DNA from 3 places in the Mesorhizobium sp. WSM4830 genome. Region 2 is predicted to be linked to each of the others. Evidence: predicted binding sites of a transcription regulator. Region 2 holds the regulator's gene; each other region holds the start of a gene.
What was found. Region 2 encodes LexA, which represses DNA repair genes until DNA is damaged. Its sites were predicted from a motif close to TGTTCNNNNTGTGTTCNG; they were not measured.
Positions count from the first base shown of each region.

Region 1 (6,439 bases), on a different contig from region 2:
CCTTGCCGAAGACGATGTCTTCGATGGTGGTCCTGGTGGCCGGCGTCGCCGGTGCGCTGGCTGGCGACACTTTGCGGCGGCGGAACAAGCGCGGCAGCCGCGGCCACAGAAAGGCCCAGACGCCGGCAAGCACGAACAGCCAGAAGGCGAGACGTGGCAGCTGGATGAGGTTGAGCAGTGCCATCAGGTCGATCAGCGAGAACCAGTATTCGATGACCGGATTGGCGGCGCCGAACAGGGCGAGGAACACCGCGCCGAGGCTCAGCGGCATGACCCAGACGGCGATCGCCGCAAGGCGCACGCGCCGCCGGCCAAGCCGCCGCGCCGCCGTGCGCCAGCGGAGGAAATCCAGGACGAGCCGAAATGGCGTTGCCAGCAGGAACAGCGAGAGTTGGCCGGCGACGCGGGCAAGGCCGCGCCGCAACCGTCCGGCCAGTGAAAGCGCGAAGATGGCCGTCGCCGCCAGCGCGATCGAGACGGACAGTGCGCTGACATTTTCCACAAGCGGCAGCAGCGCCACAAGCAGCGCAACCGGCTTGAACCAGAACCTGCCATCGTTGAAGACGCCGAGAGGATGGAGAGCCATGCTCCCCGCGGCAATCGCAACGCCGAACAGGAAAAGTGTGATGCCCGCCGGTTGGCCATAGAAAAAGAAATCAGCCAGCGCGACGAGCAGGACTGCAATGCCGAAGCGGCTGCAATAGCTCGGCGCCGCCGAGAGGAACACTGTCATGATCGGGCTTTCTCGGTGGCTTTGATGCGGCCGGTGGGCAGGGATTTGCGGACGAAAGGGAGGAGGGTTGCCAAAGTCTGGGCCGGATCGACGAGCCACCAGCTTTCGCGGCGAAGCCGGTACGGCAGGGACCAACGGGAGTTCGTTTTTTCTTGCATGCCGCCCTTGTCGCATTCTGTCGGGTGGCAAGCGGGGCGGAGACGAGGAGATTTTCCGAAATTGCGTGCAGTTTTTGTGCACGGCTTGCCTCGGCCGGCTGCAGGCGGCATAGATCGGAGATGACCACCGAAAGCTATCGCCCGCGCCGCTCGGTGCTTTACGTCCCGGCCTCGAACGACAAGGCGCTGGCAAAAATCCCGTCGCTGGCCTGCGATGCCGTCGTCATCGATCTCGAGGACGCCGTCGCCCCGGTCGACAAGCCTTCCGCGCGCGAAAAGCTGGCGGCGGTTTTCGCCGGCCGTTCCGATCGGCGCTGCGAGATGGTCGTACGCATCAACGCGCTGTCGAGCGAGTGGGGCGGCGCCGACCTGCTGGCCGCGGCAAAATGCACACCCGACGCCATCTTGCTGCCCAAGGTCGATACGCCCCGCGACATCCTCGAGGCCGGCGACGTGCTCGACGACAATTTTATCCCGGACGAGGTCAAGCTGTGGGCGATGCTCGAGACGCCCAAGGCGCTGCTCAACATCGGGCCGATCGCTGAGCTCGGCCGCGATCCGGCCTCTCGACTGGTTTGTTTCGTTACCGGAACGAATGATCTGGTCAAGGACACAGGCATTCTCGCCACGCCCGACCGGCGCTATCTCGTGCCATGGCTGATGCAGATGGTGCTCGCGGCGCGTGCCGGCGGCCTTGACCTGCTCGATGGCGTCTTCAATGATTTTAGCGATATGGACGGCTTTGCGCGCGAGTGCACGGAAGCGGCCGCCATGGGTTTTGACGGCAAGTCGCTGATCCATCCAGCCCAGATCGAGGCCGCGAACCGCGCCTTTGCACCGTCGCCTGAAGCATTGGCCGAGGCGCGCACGATCAAGGAAGCCTTCGCGCTCGCCGAAAATACCGGTAGGGCGGTAGTTGCGCTGAACGGCAAGATGGTCGAGCGGCTGCATCTGGCGCAGGCCGAAAAACTGCTGGCGAAGGCCGCCGCTGTTCGCGCATGATTATCGCAACTGACGACAGGATTGAAGAATGAAACTCTACCGCTTTCTGTCCGGCCCGGACGACGCCAGCTTCTGCCACAAGGTGACGGCGGCGCTCAACAAGGGCTGGCACCTGTTCGGCTCGCCGACCTATGCCTATGACAAGGAGGCCAAGACCATGCGCTGCGCCCAGGCGGTGGTGAAGGACATCGAGGGCCAGGAATACGGCCCCGACACCAAGCTCAGCGACTGGTAGGCTTTGCAAAAGCGCCGAAGCAGGGTGTGTTGAGATTCAGGTCAGGCCGCGCCGAGAATGGTGGATTCCGAGAACCGGAGCGGAGCGTACTTTTGGGTACGTGAGCACCGGAAGCGCAGGAAACCGCCGTTCGCAGGCCGGCATCACCTGAATATCAGCACATCCTACTCCGCTGCCTCTTCGATCTTCTCCATATCGTCGTCCGACAGGCCGAAATGGTGGCCAATCTCGTGGATCAGCACATGGGTGACGATGTCGCCCAGCGTTTCCTCGTTCTCGGCCCAGTAGTCGAGGATGGCGCGGCGATAGAGCGTGATGCGGTTCGGCCCCTCGCCGGTCTGCGGATTCCAGCGCTCGGCGATGCCGCGCCCCTCGAACAGGCCGAGCAGGTCGAAGGGCGTTTCCAGCGAAAGGTCGTCCATGATCTCGTCGGTCGGGAATTCGGCGATCTGAATGACGATCTCACCGGTCAGCTTGCGAAACTCCTCGGGCAGATGGGCATAGGCCTCCAGCGCCAGGAGCTCGATTTCCTCCATCGTTGGCGAAAGCTGGTCGTGCCAGATGCGTGTTTGGTAGATGCGAGCCATGCTTTGTCCTTTGATCCCGGCATATAGGCTTTCAGGCCGGACTCGGCAAATGATCGGACTGGAGCGCCCGTGTCATCGCCCCAACTACAGGAATAAATTCTCCATGACTCCGCTTGACTCTTCGGGCGGCCTCTGGAATCTATAGGAACATAACAGGAACAATTGTGAGTGGAAGCTGACCGTCATGGCGACAAGCGCCGTGGCGCGGGAGACTGTTTTTGCCCTGCGCCGCCAGATCGCGAAGATCGAAGGGACCTTGCCCGAACGCCTGGAGGCGCCGGCCGGTTCGTCGTTTGACGCGGATGTCCCTCGTCAGAGTCCGGCACCCTCTCGGCATCCGGCACCCGCTCGGAATCTGACCATTGTCCGCCGCGGCCTCGCCGTGGCGCCGCCCGATGCGTTTTTGCGCACCGGCGCCGAGCGCCTCGATGCTGCGCTGAGCGGCGGCCTGCCGAAGGCGGCACTGAGCGAGTTTCATGGCGCCGCGACCCGCGATGCCGGGGCCGTCGCCGGTTTTGCCTTGTCGCTCGTCAGCCTGATCCTCAGCCAGGGGCCGCGACTGCCGGTGCTGTGGATCGGCACATCCGAAGTTTTCCGCGAGGCCGGCTTTCCCTATGCCCGGGGGCTTCATGCCTTTTTCGGCATCGAGCCGGAGCAATTGCTGTTTTCCGAGGCGCCAAGGCTGCTCGATGCGCTGTGGGTCGCCGAGGAGGCTGCCAGGATGACGGCGCTGGCCGCTGTCATCCTGGAAATCCGCGGCAGCCCGCAGCGGCTTGACCTCACCGCGACGCGGCGGCTGCACGCCCGGGCGCAGAGTGCCGGCCGGCCGCTGCTCCTGCTGCGCCAGGCCGGCGAGCCCGAGCCGACGGCAGCGCCGGTCCGCCTCGTCCTGTCGCCGGCACCGGCGGCAGCGCGCGAGACGCTCGCCGGGCCGCTCACCGGCTCGATCGGCCGGCCCGCCTTCACCGTCACCATCGGCAAGAGCCGCACTGCCTTGCCCGGAAAATTCACACTGGAGTGGAACCCCGATGAACGCATATTCGAAGAAAGACGGGGCGAGGAAAGAAGGTCTCAGGAATGGGCCCCAGAACGGCCAAAGAATCCTGTCCCTGTGGTTTCCGCATCTCGCCGCCGAGAGGATCCTGCGGCAGCGTCTGGGGCGGTCCTGGCGTTCCCGGCCGTCGGATCACCTGCCGCCATCTCACCCACCGCTCGTGATCAGCCATCGCCAAGGGAACACCCAGCGCATCGCCGCCCTCGACGAGCGGGGCGAGGCGCTTAACCTGAAGCGCGGCATGGGCATAGCCGATGCGCGCGCCATGCATCCCTCGATCGACATCGTGGAGGCCGATCCGGAGGCCGACCGGCGCCTGCTCGAAGGCCTCGCCGACTGGTGCGACCGCTATACCCCGCTGGTGGCGCTCGACGGGACCGACGGCCTCTATCTCGACGTCACCGGCTGCACCCATCTTTTCGGCGGCGAACGCTCGATGCTGGACGATATCCTGTCGCGTTTTTTCCATCAGGGCTTCGATGTCCGCGCCGGGCTTGCCGCCACGCCTGGTGCTGCCTGGGCGGCGGCGCGGTTTGCCGGCGACCGCATCGTTCCCGATGGCGAGGAGGAAGCGCTTCTCGCGCCCTTGCCTCTGGCGGCGCTGCGCATCGGCCCGGAGGTCCGCGCCAGCCTCGAAAGCGTCGGCCTGCGCACGGCGGGCGCCGTCATGGCAGCACCGCGCGCGCCGCTGGCCCGCCGCTTCGGCGCATCGCTGCTCTTGCGCCTCGACCAGGCGCTTGGCCGCCTCGAGGAGGCCGTGTCGCCGCGCCTGCCGGTGGCACCGCTTTCGGTCGAGCGTCACCTTGCCGAACCGATCATGCTGACCGAGGACATCGAGCGGCTGACAGGCATGCTGGCGACCACCTTGAAGAGCGACCTCGAGCGTCGCGGCGAGGGCGCAAGGCGGCTGGCGCTGCTGCTTTTCCGCGTCGATGGCGGTGTCAGCCGCATCGCCGTCGGCACCTCGCGGCCTCTGCGCGAGCCGCGGCTGATCCAGAAATTGTTCCATGAAAGGCTTGCCACGCTCGAACAGGATATCGACGCCGGCTATGGCTTCGATCTCGTGCGCCTTTCGGTGCTGACCGTCGCCGCCTTCGACATGCAGCAGGCCGACCTTGCCGGCGAGACGAACGACGACGGTGCCGATCTCGCGCTTTTTGCCGACCGCATTCGCGCCCGGCTCGGCGAAGGCGCGGTCTTGAAGCCGGTCGCCGTCGAGAGCCATTTCCCGGAGCGCGCCGTCGCCACCCTTCCCTTCGCGGAGGCGCCGCAGAGAAGCTCGCCGCCGAAGCAGCCCGACAAGGCGAAGGACGCTCCCTCGACCGTCTTCCAGCCGGAACGGCCGATCCGGCTTTTCCGTTCGCCCGAGCCGATCGAGGTGCCGGCGACCGAAATGCCGGAAGGCCCGCCTTTGAACTTCCGCTGGCGGCGCGCGCTCTACCGGGTCGCGCGCGCCGAAGGGCCGGAGCGCATCGCGCCGGAATGGTGGCGAGAGGCGGCGGGACGAGAAGATGAGCCAACCCGGGATTATTTCCGCATCGAGGATGCCGACGGCCGCCGTTACTGGCTCTATCGCCAGGGCCTCTACGGCGCCTCGCAGCCTTCGCCGCGCTGGTTCATGCATGGGATCTTCGCATGAATGCGCTGACGGCCATCCCTTATGCCGAATTCGGCATCCAGTCGAACTTCTCGTTCCTGCGCGGCGCCTCGAAACCGGAGGAGCTGGTGGTGGCGGCAAAATTCCTGGGGTTTTCGGCGATCGGTCTCGCCGACCGCAACACGGTGGCGGGCGTGGTGCGCGCCTGGCAGCAGGCCAAGGTGGAGGGTGTTTCCTATCATCCCGGCTGCCGCCTGGTTTTTTGCGACGGCACGCCGGACATCCTCGCTTATCCGCAAGACCGCAAGGGCTGGGGTCATCTCTGCCGCATGCTGACGCAGGCCAATCTGCGTGACGAAAACGAAAAAGGGGCGACGCTCCTCAAACAGAGCGATCTTCTCGAATGGGGCGATCTCCTGTCGCTGGCCATCCTGCCGGATCTATCGGCGGGGGCGAGCGATAGCCTCGCTTTGATTAGCCGGCTCCGGGATCGCTTCGGTGAAAACCTGCGGCTGGCGGTTTCGCCGGATTACCGCGGCAACGACCGCTTCCGTATCGAGCAGGCGGCGGTGATGGCGGAGCTGGCCGGCATCCCGCTGATGGCGACCAACGATGTACTCTACCATACGTCGGAACGGCGCCCGCTGCAGGACGTGCTGACGGCGATTCGCCTCAATGTGCCCGTCGCCGAGGTGGGGCTGGAGCTGGCGGCCAATGCCGAACGTCACTTAAAGCCGCCGGTGGAGATGGCACGGCTTTTCCGCAGACATCCGCAAGCGCTGGCGGAAACGCTGCGTTTTGCCGGCGAGCTGACCTTCTCGCTCAGTGACCTGCAATACAACTATCCCGACGAGCCGACGGAATCGGGCCTCGGGCCGCAGGCCGAGCTGGAAAGGCTGGCCAAGGAGGGTGCCGCCATCCGCTACCCCTCGGGCGTGCCGGCTTTTGTGACGCAGCGCATCGAGGAGGAGCTCGCCCTGATCGAGCGCCTGAACTACGCGCGCTATTTCCTGACTGTCCACGACATCGTCAAATTCGCTCGCAGCCAGAACATTCTCTGCCAGGGGCGCGGC
Region 1 is NZ_JBVVQI010000002.1:80,619-87,057, forward strand. It holds gene AC0L2Y_RS03270 (DUF4153 domain-containing protein) at 1-733, opposite strand, end outside; gene AC0L2Y_RS03275 (HpcH/HpaI aldolase/citrate lyase family protein) at 1,012-1,893, shown strand; gene AC0L2Y_RS03280 (DUF1737 domain-containing protein) at 1,922-2,128, shown strand; gene AC0L2Y_RS03285 (metallopeptidase family protein) at 2,293-2,715, opposite strand; gene AC0L2Y_RS03290 (ImuA family protein) at 2,900-3,997, shown strand; gene AC0L2Y_RS03295 (DUF6504 family protein) at 3,930-5,408, shown strand; gene AC0L2Y_RS03300 (error-prone DNA polymerase) at 5,405-6,439, shown strand, end outside.
Region 1: the regulator LexA is predicted to act here: its motif matches at 2,859-2,876, upstream of AC0L2Y_RS03290 (ImuA family protein).

Region 2 (6,439 bases):
AGCAGTTGCGCCCTGCGTCTGTCGTCGAGGCGCGCGGCAATTGCCGGGCCGCCTTCCAAATAGGGCAGAGTGGCGATAAAGATGTCGAGCAGCGCCGCGTCGTTCATCCGGCGCATATGCACGCCATTGAGCGCCTCGAGTTTGGCGAAGTCGAAACGGGCGGCGCCCTTGTTGACGTCGCCAATGTCGAACCATGCGATCATGTCGGCGATCGACATGATCTCATCATCGCCGTGGCTCCAGCCAAGCCTCGCCAGATAGTTGAGCAGCGCCTCCGGCAGGTAGCCCATGGCGCGATAGGCCTCGACGCCAAGCGCACCGTGCCGCTTCGACAGCTTGGCGCCGTCGGCACCGTGGATCAGCGGGATATGCGACATCGACGGCACCTCCCAGCCCATGGCCTGATAGATTACGGTCTGGCGTGCGGCGTTGGTCAAATGATCGTCGCCGCGGATGATGTGGGTGATGCCCATGTCGTGATCGTCGACGACGACGGCATGCATGTAGGTGGGATTGCCGTCCGAGCGCAGAATAATGAAATCGTCGAGATCCTTGTTGGGAAAACGCACATCGCCCTGGACGCGGTCATGCACCACCGTCTCGCCGTCTGTCGGCGCCTTGATGCGGATCGCCCCCTTGGCGCCGGGCGGCGCCTCCGACGGGTCGCGGTCGCGCCAGCGTCCGTCATAGCGGGGAGGCAGCCCCTTGGCCCGTGCGCTCTCGCGCATTGTTTCCAGCTCGGCAGGCGTCGCATAACAATAATAGGCCTTGCCCATGCGAACGAGCTCCTCGGCCACCTCGTGGTGGCGCGGAGCACGCTCGAACTGCGACACCGGCTCGCCGTCCCATGTCAGGCCAAGCCAGGAAAGCCCGTCGAGAATGGCCGCGGTTGCCGCATCGGTGGAGCGCTCGCGGTCGGTGTCCTCGATGCGCAGCAGCATCGTGCCGCCTGTGTGCTTGGCATACAGCCAGTTGAACAGCGCCGTGCGGGCGCCGCCAATGTGCAGATAGCCGGTGGGCGAGGGGGCAAAACGGGTGACGACCTTATCGGGCATGGAACTCTCAGGCGGGCGAAGGAAGTGGGTTTGCGGACTTTCGCGCGTCGCGCGTTCATGTAGCATAGGAGGTTGAGGGCGCAAGGGGCAGACCCGATGGCTGTGCGAGGCCGTGGTGCGGGCGAGGGCGAGGACGCTGGCAGCGGCGTCAGCGAACGCTTGCTGTTTGCCGCTCCCCTGCCTGTCCTGCCGGCGCCGGCATTGCTGCCCACTCCACGCTTCGATTCCCGGTCCTTGCCGACAGGTGAATCAACAACGGTTCCGGTGCCCACGGCCGAACCCATCGTGCGCCTGCCCAGGCGTTTGCGCCTCCCGTCACCGTCCCGCATCCGCAACAGCGTAACCTTGGCAGCCGGCCTGGAACTCGACCGTGGCGTCGCCTTCCTGCTGGTGCCGGTGTTCCTCGCATGCGGGGTGGTCGTATATTTCGCGCTGGCGGTGGAGCCGCCCTTTCCACAGCCGATCGCAATCGTGCTCCTCGCGGCCCTTTGTGCCGTCGTCTCGCGGTCATGGCCCAGGACGCGCCTGTGTTTCATGGTGGCGTTACTCTGCGCGCTTGGCGTACTTGCCGCCAAGTTCGAGACCTGGCGTGTCGGAACGCATATGCTCGGTTCCGAAATCTCGACGCGGCTGACGGGTCGCGTTGTATCGTACGAGCCCATGGCGAGCGGCCGCATCAGGCTGACGATCGATGTGATCTCAACCGCCAGGCCGACACTGCGCTACATGCCGGAACGGGTCCGCGTTTCGGCGATGAAGATACCGGCTGAGCTCACCGCCGGTTCCGAGATCACCGGCTATGTGCGGCTGCTGCCGCCGACCGGCCCGGTGCGGCCCGACAGCTATGATTTCTCCTTCGACAGCTATTTCGCCGGTATCGGCGGCAGCGGCTTTTTTCTCGGCAATCCGAAAGTCGTGCCGTCGGGCAGCATGCCGCTTGCCGCGCAGCTTTCTTCCGCGATCGAAGACGCGCGCGAATCCATCGCCGACCATATCCGCAGCCGCATCGGCGGCGCCGAGGGCGAGATTGCCGCTGCGCTGATCGTCGGCGTGCGCGCCGGCATTCCCGAGGAGATCAACGAAGCGATGCGGCGTACAGGCATCTATCACATCATCTCTATCTCGGGGCTGCATATGGCGTTGGTCGCCGGCACCATCATGGCGCTGCTACGCGGCGCCTTTGCGCTGTTTCCCGATTTCTCATCGCGACGGCCGGTCAAGAAATATGCCGCGGCCGCCGCGCTTTTTTCGATTGCGGCCTACCTCGTCTTTTCCGGCATTGTGGTAGCGGCCGAACGCAGCTTCATCATGCTGGCGGTGATGCTTATCGCCGTGCTGTTCGACCGGGCCGCGCTCACCATGCGCAACCTGGCGATCTCGGCCATCGCGGTCATCCTGGTGTCGCCGCACGAGGTGGTCGGTCCGAGTTTCCAGATGTCCTTCGCCGCGACGGCGGCCCTTGTCGGCGCCTATGCAGGCTGGTCCGATTACCGCGCCGGCAGGGCCGCCACGCCGCCGCTGCGGCGGTCGCCGCTACGCTTTGCCACGCGAAAGGTCCTGCTGGGCATGGGCGGCCTAGCGATGACCTCGATCATTGCAGGGAGCGCCACGGCGCTTTTCGCCATATGGCACTTCCAGCGCGTGGCGCCGCTCAGCCTGTTCGCCAATCTGGCCATCATGCCCATCGTCTCACTGGTCGTCATGCCCTTCGCCGTTCTCAGCGCGCTGGCGATGCCGTTCGGTGCGGATGGGCCGTTCCTCTATGTGATGGGCAAGGGGCTAACGGCGATGATCGCCCTGTCCGGGTGGATCTCCGAGCGCTCGCCGATCGATGCGGTCGGGCTGATTTCGCTGAGATCCGTCCTTCTGGTGACGATCGCCCTCGTCATTGCCAGCATGGCGACGACCTGGTTGCGGCTCGCGGCACTTCCTTTTGCGCTCGCCGGCTTGCTGACGACAACGCAGACGCGCGTACCCGATGTATTGATCTCGGAGGACGCACGGCTGGTCGCGCTGCCGATTGGGAGCGGTGAACTCGCGATCAACCGGGCACGCCCGAATGAGTTCACCATCGACAACTGGAAACGCGCGCTCACATCAGAGGCTATCGTCGCGCCGGAAACACCTGGAAAGAACGACCCGCAATTCGACATTGCCGATCCGGCCGAACTACCGCCGGGCATGCCGTTCATTTGCACGGACGGCCTCTGCCTTGCCAGGCATCCATCCGGCGCGATCATCGCGCAAGCCAAGGACCGCAATACTGCGCGGCCAGCCTGCGCCTTTGCCAGTTTGATCGTCATCGACGACGCCACCGCCCATAACCCCTGCTACTACGACCGGCTGGTCCTCGTCGTCACCAAACGGCAACTGGCGCGCGCGGGAAGTGCCGCCGTCTATTTCGATCCACAAGCGGCAACACGCGCCGAAATCCGTTTCGCAGTCGAAAAATCATACCGGCCCTGGCACGTGCAGCGGAAATTTTCACGCGCGGCGCGGGGCCTGCCGCCATACCGCAGGGCCGACAAACCCAAAGCCGGCGCCAAGGGCGGAGCTCAGTAGCGGCGGATCAGTCCGACGAGCTTGCCTTGCACCTTGACCCTGTCTGGTCCGAAGATGCGCGTCTCGTAGGCCGGATTGGCGGCTTCCAGGGCGATCGAAGCGCCCTTGCGGCGGAACCGCTTCAGCGTCGCTTCCTCCTCGTCGACCAGTGCCACCACGATCTCACCGGGGCTCGCCGTATCGGCATTGCGGATGATCACCGTGTCGCCGTCGAAAATGCCAGCCTCGATCATCGAATCGCCTTTGACCTCGAGCGCATAATGCTCGCCGCCCATGATCATATCCGGCGGCACCGAAATCGAATGCGTCTGGTGCTGGATGGCGTCGATCGGCACACCGGCGGCGATGCGGCCCATCACCGGGATCGAAACGGCGGCGACGACATCGTCGTCATTTCCGGCCGCAGGGACGCGCGACGATGTCGGCTTGCCTTGCCGCGGACCGCCTTGCCCAAGACTGCCCTGGATGACACTCGGCGAGAACTTGCGTGCCGCATTGAGGCCGGGGGCGATCGAGTCAGGCAGGCGCAGCACCTCCAGCGCACGGGCCCGGTTGGGCAAACGGCGAATGAAGCCGCGCTCCTCCAGTGCCGTAATAAGCCGGTGGATTCCCGATTTGGAAGCCAGGTCGAGCGCTTCCTTCATCTCGTCGAAGGAAGGCGGGATACCGCTTTCCTTCAATCTTTCGTGGATGAACATAAGCAGTTCGTGTTGTTTGCGTGTCAGCATAGCGACCCCCAACAGAATCAGAAAAACAAACCCAGAACAAACACTATCTGTTCCAGTTGTGTTCCGCAACTGTTTAAAGTTTAATGAATGCGTTAAGGCTCGGGAAACAAACGACGTCCCCTAACCGGGGTACCGCACTTTCACCGTCGCGAGCCTCATCGCCTTGATTCTGCTTTCGTTTGCGCCCTTCTGGCTTCCCGGAAGGCCACATTGGCATCGGCCGTCGGTCGGCAAATGGCACGGAAGTGAACCCTATCGAGTGTGCGGTTTGGTCAATGCACCGTGAACGAAACGAACTCAAAACGCCAACCTCGGGTTAGGTCCTGGTTTCCATCGCCTGGTCAGGCTGCTTCTCGCCGGTGGAGTCTTGCTGCGCGCAACCAGGTAATGGAAGAACAGTCGATGCGTGTCCGGCGTTGCGTTGGATCTTGGGGGAGCAGGCAAATCATGACAGGAATTCCCGATCTCGTGGCCGTAAAGGCGATGGATGCCGCGGATCCGCTGCGCGCGATGCGCGACCGCTTTGTGTTGCCGCAAGGAGTGATCTATCTCGACGGCAATTCGCTAGGAGCTGCTTCACGTGCCGCTTTCGATGAATTGCGCAAGGCCGCGACCGAAGAATGGTCGCATGATCTTATCCGCGCCTGGAACGTGGCCGGCTGGTTCAACATGCCGCTCGAACTCGGCGACCAGCTCGGGCGCCTGATTGGCGCCGCGGCCGGCCAGACGGTGGTCTGCGACACGACGTCGGTCAACATCTACAAGCTGCTGCACGCCGCCATGGCTATGCGACCGGAGCGGCAGGTCATCGTCGCCGAGGGCGATAGCTTTCCGACGGACCTCTACATGGCTGAGGGTGTGGTTTCGACGCGAAAAGATACGCTGCTGCGCCTCTCGGGGGTCGACGCGCCGAGCATCGAGGAGCTGATCGACGCACGCACCGCCGTGGTGCTGGTCAACCACGTCAACTACAAGTCGGGCGAACTGCGCGACATGCCGGCGCTGACGCGCAGGGCCCAGGAAGCCGGGGCGATGATCGTCTGGGATCTCTGCCACACCGCCGGTGCGATGCCAGTCGAGCTCGACAAGGCAAAAGCCGATTTTGCCGTTGGCTGCACTTACAAATATCTGAATGGCGGACCGGGCGCGCCTGCCTTCATCTATGCGGCTGAGCGGCATCTTGCCGACATCCAGCAGCCGCTCACCGGCTGGTGGGGCCATGCACGGCCCTTCGCCTTCGAGCCAGGCTATGCGGCCGGCACCGGCATCCGCCGGTTTCTGTGCGGCACCCAGCCGATCCTGTCGATGCGCACGCTGAAGGGCGCGCTCGACATCTGGAACGATGTCGACATGACGGCGGTGCGCAAGAAGAGCATTGCGCTGGCCGATCTGTTCATCGAGCTTGTCGAGGCAAAGTGCGGCACTTACGGGCTCACGCTCGAAAGCACGCGCGACGGGGAAAAACGCGGCAGCCAGATTTCATTCATGCATGAGCATGGCTACCAGATCATGCGCGCGCTGATCGAACGTGGCGTGATCGGCGATTTTCGCGCGCCATCGACCATGCGCTTCGGCTTCACCCCGCTCTATGTCGGCTATGCCGATGTCTGGCAGGCCGTCGAAGTGCTTGAGGACATCCTGCGCACCGGTGCGTGGAAGGATGCGCGCTTCGCCATCAAGGCGGCTGTCACTTGAGATTGATGCGAGAGCTGGAGCCGTGAGGCTGGCGACGACGCGCCGCGCGATGCTTTGCGTTGCAAGGCCATATTGCCAGGGGAGGGCGCAGGGTGTTCGAACGTCACATTGCCGATTGGGATAACGCCTATGCCAACGGCGCCAATATAGCCGGCAGCGATCGCTGGCCGGCGGCCTGGATCGAGCCAGCGCGGGTTTTCCGCGACGTGCTTTCGACCGAGGGCAGGGCGCGGCTCGACTTGGCCTATGGCGATAAACCACGCAACCGTCTCGATCTTTTCCTGCCGGCCACCAAGCCCAAGGGGCTCGTGGTGTTCGTCCATGGCGGCTACTGGATGGCATTCGACAAGAGTTTCTGGTCGCATCTTGCCGCTGGCCCTGTTGATCGCGGCTATGCGG
Region 2 is NZ_JBVVQI010000005.1:201,771-208,209, reverse strand. It holds gene gltX (glutamate--tRNA ligase) at 1-1,055, opposite strand, end outside; gene AC0L2Y_RS09685 (ComEC/Rec2 family competence protein) at 1,152-3,617, shown strand; gene lexA (transcriptional repressor LexA) at 3,611-4,345, opposite strand; gene kynU (kynureninase) at 4,793-6,040, shown strand; gene AC0L2Y_RS09670 (alpha/beta hydrolase) at 6,133-6,439, shown strand, end outside.

Region 3 (6,439 bases), on a different contig from region 2:
CAAGGCCTTGGCGGCGTCCGGAGGGGAACCGGTCTGAGGAAAATGGCTGCGCCATCGGGCAGTCCCGGTTATGATTGCGGGCAAAAGCTCCAGGAGGAACGAAGATGAAAATCGACGGCGGGTGTCATTGCGGCGCCATCACTTACGAGGCCGAAGTCGATCCGGAAAAGACCACCATTTGTCACTGCGTCGATTGTCAGAAGCTAACCGGAACGGCCTTTCGCGTCACCGTGCCGGCGTCCGAGGACAATTACAGGATCACCAAGGGCACGCCGAAAATCTACATCAAGACCGGTTCGAGCGGCGCCAAGCGCGCCCAGGCATTTTGCGGTGAGTGCGGCTCGCATCTCTACGCCACGTCGGCGGGCGAGGGACCGAAGGTTTACGGTATCAGGGTCGGCACGACACGGCAGCGCGATCAACTGGTGCCGAGAAAGCAGATCTGGCATCGCTCGGCGCTGCATTGGCTGCCGGAATTCGAAGGCACAATCATCATCGAGGAGCAGTAGCGCCGGACCCGGGCGAAGCGTTCGGCTCCGGGTTCCAGCATAGCTCTCAATCGTCGCCTTCGACGACCCTCAGCCTCAATTGCCCGGTTTTCGAATCGGCGACGCGCGGGCTGCTTTCCGCTTTTGCTCCGCTGCCATTCGAACCAGCGGTGTCCTCCGCCGGCTGCACGCCAAACTCCAGCGCCTCGATCTTTTGTCCGCGCCTGGTCACCTTCGATGTCGAGACCAGAATGTCGTCGATATCCCTGGCCGATTGGCCGAAATGCGTCTGCAGTTTGCGTACCCGCTCGTCGAGCCGGGAGACGTCTTCCATCAGCCGGATGACCTCGCCCTGGATCAGGTGCGCCTGCTCGCGCATGCGGGCATCCTTGAGGATCGCCTGGATGACCTGGATCGACAGCATCAAAAGCGACGGCGAGACGATGACGATCCGCGATCGATGCGCCTTCTGGACAACGGCCTCGAAATTCTCGTGGATTTCGGCGAACACCGATTCCGAGGGCACGAACATGAAGGCGGTGTCCTGCGTCTCGCCCTGGATCAGGTATTTTTCGGAGATATCGCGGACATGCACCTCGATGTCGCGGCGGAAAGCCTGAGCGGCGGACTTCTGCAGGTCGGCGCCTTCGGCGGCACGGATGGCATTCCAGGCCTCGAGCGGAAACTTTGCATCGATGGCAAGCGACGGTGCGCCGTTCGGCATCTTCACCAGGCAGTCGGGCCGGCTGCCATTCGACAAGGTCGCCTGGAATTCATAGGCGCCGTGCGGCAATCCGTCGGCGACGATGGCTTCCATGCGCGACTGGCCGAAGGCCCCGCGCGTTTGCTTGTTGGAAAGGATCGCCTGCAATTGCACGACCTGGCCGGCCAGCGACTGGATGTTGCCTTGCGCGATATCGATAACCGCCAGCCGTTCCTGCAGCTTGGCGAGGCTCTCATGCGTCGATCTCGTCTGCTCGGTCATGGTCTGGCCCAAGCGGCCGGTCATGGCATCGAGGCGCTGGCCGATCGACTGTGTCAGTTCCGCCTGGCGCGCCCCGAACACTTCGGCGATGGCGCCCATGCGGCCCTGCATTTCCGCCTGGCTTGCCAAGATGCCGGCCATCCTCGCCTCGGCGTCGCGGGCGTGGTCGGCGGCTTCGGCGGCCGCCATTGCACGCGCCTTGGCCGATCGCCAGAGCGCAACGACGAGCGCCGCGAACAGTCCGAGGAACAGCATTGCGCCGAAACCCAGGGCATGGCCCAGCGTGATCGTGGTGGCGCCGAGGCGGGCTACAGGTTCGGACAGGATGGTGGCCAGATCGTTCATGCCGACAGCATAGATGATTCGGTTCGCTGGCACAGATCAAAACGGGAACGACCCGAAGGCGTCCCGGTTGACGCTTTTCCTGCGAGGTCTTAGGTGAGACGCCATGTCGATCAAGCCGCTTATCATCCTTCCCGATCCCGTCCTGCGTCAGGTTTCAAAACCGGTCGAGCGTGTCGACGGCGATTTGCGCAAACTGGCCGGCGACATGCTGGACACCATGTATGACGCGCCCGGCATTGGCCTCGCGGCGATCCAGGTCGGCGAACCCTTGCGCATGCTGGTGATCGACCTCGCCAAAGAGGACGAGACGCCGGCACCGCACGTCTTCATCAATCCCGAAATCCTCGAAAGCTCCGACCAGCGTTCGGTCTATGAGGAAGGCTGCCTGTCGATCCCGGACTACTACGCCGAGGTCGAGCGGCCGGCGGCGGTGCGGATAAAGTATCTCGATCGCGACGGTCAGCTGCAGGAGATCGAGGCCGAAGGGCTGATGGCGACCTGCCTGCAGCATGAAATCGACCATCTCAACGGCGTGCTGTTCATCGATCACATCTCAAAACTGAAGCGCGACATGGTGGTCAAGAAGTTCAAAAAGCTCGCCAGGGACAAGGCGCCGGGCAAGATGGTGGGATAGGGGTCGACGAATGCCCCTGCGTGTCGTCTTCATGGGTACGCCAGAATTCTCCGTTCCGACCTTGCGGGCGATTGCCGGGGCCGGGCATGAACTGGCAGCCGTCTACACGCAGCCGCCGCGTGCCGGCGGCCGGCGCGGGCTCGAGCTGACGCCGTCGCCGGTGCAGCGCGAAGCGGAGCGGCTGGGCGTCGAGGTTCGCGCGCCGGTGTCGCTGAAGAGCGAGGCGGAGCAGGAGGGGTTCCGCGCCTTGCGCGCCGATGTGGCCGTGGTCGTCGCCTACGGGCTGCTTCTGCCCAAACCCATTCTCGAGGCGCCGCGGCGCGGTTGCCTCAATGGCCACGCATCGCTGTTGCCGCGCTGGCGCGGCGCTGCCCCTATCCAGCGCGCCATCATGGCCGGCGATACCGAGACGGGCATGATGGTGATGCGGATGGAGGAAGGCCTCGACGCCGGGCCGGTGGCAATGGTTGAAAAATGCGCCATTGGACCCGACATGACGGCCGGCGATCTGCACGACCGGCTGATGGTTCTCGGTGCTTCGCTGATGGTGCAGGCGCTCGAACGGCTGGAGCGGAATACGCTGACATTTACCACTCAGGCGGAGGTGGGGGTGACCTACGCCAAGAAAATCGATAAATCGGAGACTCGCATAGACTGGCTGCGACCTGCCGGCGACGTGCACAACCAGATTCGCGGCCTGTCGCCCTTTCCCGGTGCATGGTGCGAGGCCGAAATCGGCGGCCGCTTGGAACGGCTGAAACTGCTTCGCTCGACGCTCTCGCAAGGCGCCGGCGAACCGGGAGGAATTCTCGATGACCGGCTGACGGTCGCCTGCGGGTCAGGCGCGATCAGTCTGGTCGAAGTTCAACGTGCGGGCGGAAGGCCCATTGCCGCGCAGGAGTTTCTGCGCGGGGCCAAGCTCGAAAAAGGAATGAAATTGTCATGAGCATGATGTCCATACGCGCGGCGACGCCGCGGGACCGCGAGGCGATCCGCCTTGTCGAAGAACACGCATTCGGCCAGCAGACGGAGGCCGGACTGGTCGACGCGCTGGTCACCGGCGGTGATGCCGTCGTCGAACTGGTGGCGGACGAAGACGGGCAAGTGGTCGGCCATATCCTGTTTTCACGGCTTTTCGTTCAGAATGGCGGCAAAAGCTTCCCGGCGGTGGCTTTGGCTCCTTTGGCGGTCGAGCCGTCGTTCCATGGCACCGGCATCGGCGGTGCGCTGGTCCGCGAGGCGCATATCCGCCTGAAGGCTGCCGACGAGACGCTCGCCGTGGTGCTCGGCGATCCGGCTTACTATGGCCGGTTCGGCTACAGCCGCGCCCGTGCAGCGAAATTCGAGAGCGACTACCAAAGCGAGGCTCTGCAGGCGCTTGCCTGGGGCGAGGCGCCGGAGACCGGCAGGCTGGTCTACGCCTCGGCCTTCGGCTCAGCCCTCGCCGCCTGATTTCGCCTCGATCCGGGAATGCCGCGTTTTCGCCTCGACATCGAATATGACGGCAGTCTCTTCGCCGGCTGGCAGCGCCAGGCCAACCAGCCTTCGGTGCAGCAGGCGATCGAGCAGGCGATCGAGAAGTTCTGTGGTGAGCAGGTTTCGCTGCGCGCCGCCGGCCGCACCGATGCCGGCGTCCATGCGACCGCTCAGGTGGCGCATGTCGATCTGATCAAGGCATGGCCCGGCGACAAGGTGCGCGACGCCGTCAACGCGCATCTGCAGGCGGCCAAGGTGCGCATCGCCATACTGAAGGCCGCCGTCGTGCCGGATGGCTTCGATGCGCGTTTCTCGGCGATCGGCCGCCATTACCTCTACCGCATCGTCAACCGCCGCGCGCCGGCGGCGCTCGACAAGGGCAAGATCTGGTGGGTACCGAAGCAGCTCGATGCGGCTGCCATGCACGAAGCGGCAAAGGTGCTGCTTGGCCGGCATGATTTCACCACCTTCCGCTCGACCCAGTGCCAGGCCACCAGCCCGGTCCGCACGCTCGACCGACTGGATGTCAGCCGGGCGGGCGATTTCATCGAAATCCGCGCTTCGGCGCGGTCATTCCTGCACAACCAGGTGCGCTCGATGGTCGGCTCGCTCAAACGTGTCGGCGAAGGCGGCTGGACTATTGCCGACCTCAAGGCGGCGCTTGAGGCGCGCGACCGTGCAGCCTGCGGTCAGGTGGCGCCGCCCGACGGGCTGTTTCTCGTCGGCGTCGATTATCCGGGGGTGGATATCTCGGGCATGGAAATGCCGAGCAACGCCTGAAGAACGACTGAGACCAACTTCGAAGCCACGAGCATGCTGACGAATACCACGGTGGTGACCGCCGCGCCTTTGCCAATGGCTGCGTTGGTCATCCGCCAGAACAAGACCTGAGACACTAGAAACAGAACCAGCGCCGTAAACACAACGAATTGGTCGTTGAAGGGGACAAACAGGCTGAGCAGCGCCACCGGCAGCATCATCCAGGCGATGATCGCCGAGGCCCAGTTGCTGGCCACGACATAATGGACGAAACGGCCGCCGACGCCGACCCGCGGCGCCACCAGGGCGAGGCCTATGAGCGGCAGCACCCAAGCGCCGATATCGACGGTGGCCAGGCGGATCACCATGCTGAAACGGCCGACGAATGCGTTGGGATCGCCGATCTCGTTGGCAATACCGACCCAGCCGACGATCAGTGCCGGCGCCGCGACGACGATGGCAAAAAAGGAGTTCCAGAAACCGTCCGCCGAAAGGTCGAGCAGGCGAAATCCGTCGGCCTTGCCGAGCATCAGCCGCCAGGCGCCGGCAAGCGAAGCGTAGGTTTCATCCGCTGAAAGCATCACTAGGATATGTCCTGCGCAAACCAGTCTTCAACGAAGCGCAGATAAATCTGCGTCAGCGTCTCGAGGTCGGCAATCGCCACGCGCTCGTCGACCATGTGCATGGTCTTGCCGACAAGGCCGAATTCGACCACCGGACAATAATCCTTGATGAAGCGGGCATCGGAGGTGCCGCCGGAGGTGGAGAGCGCCGGCTTTCTGCCGGTCACCGCCTTGATCGAGCCGCCAAGCGTCTCGATCAACCGGTCGTCGCGTGTCAGGAAAACATGGCTCGGCCCGTCGCGCCAAGCGATCTCGTAGTCGACCGGCGTCTTCTTGCCGGCGCGGTATTTCTTGCGTTTCGCGGCCCGGTCGAGGCGATTGTGGATCTCGGCCTGGATCGTCTCGGCGGTCCATGTGTCGTTGAAGCGGATATTGAAGGTAGCGGCCGCCTTCGCGGGGATGACGTTGGTGGCAGGGTTGCCGACATCGATGGAGGTGACCTCAAGATTGGTCGGCTGGAAATCCCTTGTTCCGTCGTCGAAGACGGGGTGAAGCAAGGCGTCGACCAGCGTCATCAGGCCACGCACGGGATTGTCGGCTAGCTGCGGATAGGCGGCGTGGCCCTGGCGGCCGTTGACTGTGACCGTGCCCGATAGCGAGCCGCGCCGGCCGATCTTGATCATATCGCCGAGCGCGTCGGGATTGCTCGGCTCGCCGACGATCGCCGCATGCCATTTCTCGCCCTTGGCAGCCGCCCATTCGAGCAGTTTCGTCGTGCCGTTGATCGCCGGACCTTCCTCGTCGCCGGTTATCAGCAGCGAGACCGACCCCTTCGGGCCGCCCTTCTGCGCGATGTGCCGCGCTACCGCCGCGACGAAACAAGCAATGCCGCCCTTCATGTCGACGGCGCCGCGGCCGAACATCTCGCCATTGGCGATCTCGGCGCCAAAGGGCGGGTGCGTCCAGGCTGTTTCATCGCCCACCGGCACCACATCGGTATGGCCGGCAAACATCAGATGCGGGCCGTTGCCGGAACGCCGCGCGTAAAGGTTCTCGATGTCAGGTGTGCCGGATTCGGAAAACACCGGGCGCTCGACGGCAAAGCCGAGCGGCTTCAACATTTCTTCCAGCGCGCTCAGCGCACCGCCTTCGGCGGGCGTCACGGAAGCGCAGCGAATGAGAGCAGCCA
Region 3 is NZ_JBVVQI010000009.1:75,462-81,900, forward strand. It holds gene AC0L2Y_RS13960 (cation diffusion facilitator family transporter) at 1-37, shown strand, start outside; gene AC0L2Y_RS13965 (GFA family protein) at 105-509, shown strand; gene AC0L2Y_RS13970 (DNA recombination protein RmuC) at 556-1,818, opposite strand; gene def (peptide deformylase) at 1,922-2,452, shown strand; gene fmt (methionyl-tRNA formyltransferase) at 2,469-3,398, shown strand; gene AC0L2Y_RS13985 (GNAT family N-acetyltransferase) at 3,395-3,904, shown strand; gene truA (tRNA pseudouridine(38-40) synthase TruA) at 3,923-4,708, shown strand; gene AC0L2Y_RS13995 (transporter) at 4,660-5,268, opposite strand; gene dapE (succinyl-diaminopimelate desuccinylase) at 5,271-6,439, opposite strand, start outside.
Region 3: the regulator LexA is predicted to act here: its motif matches at 1,851-1,868, upstream of AC0L2Y_RS13970 (DNA recombination protein RmuC).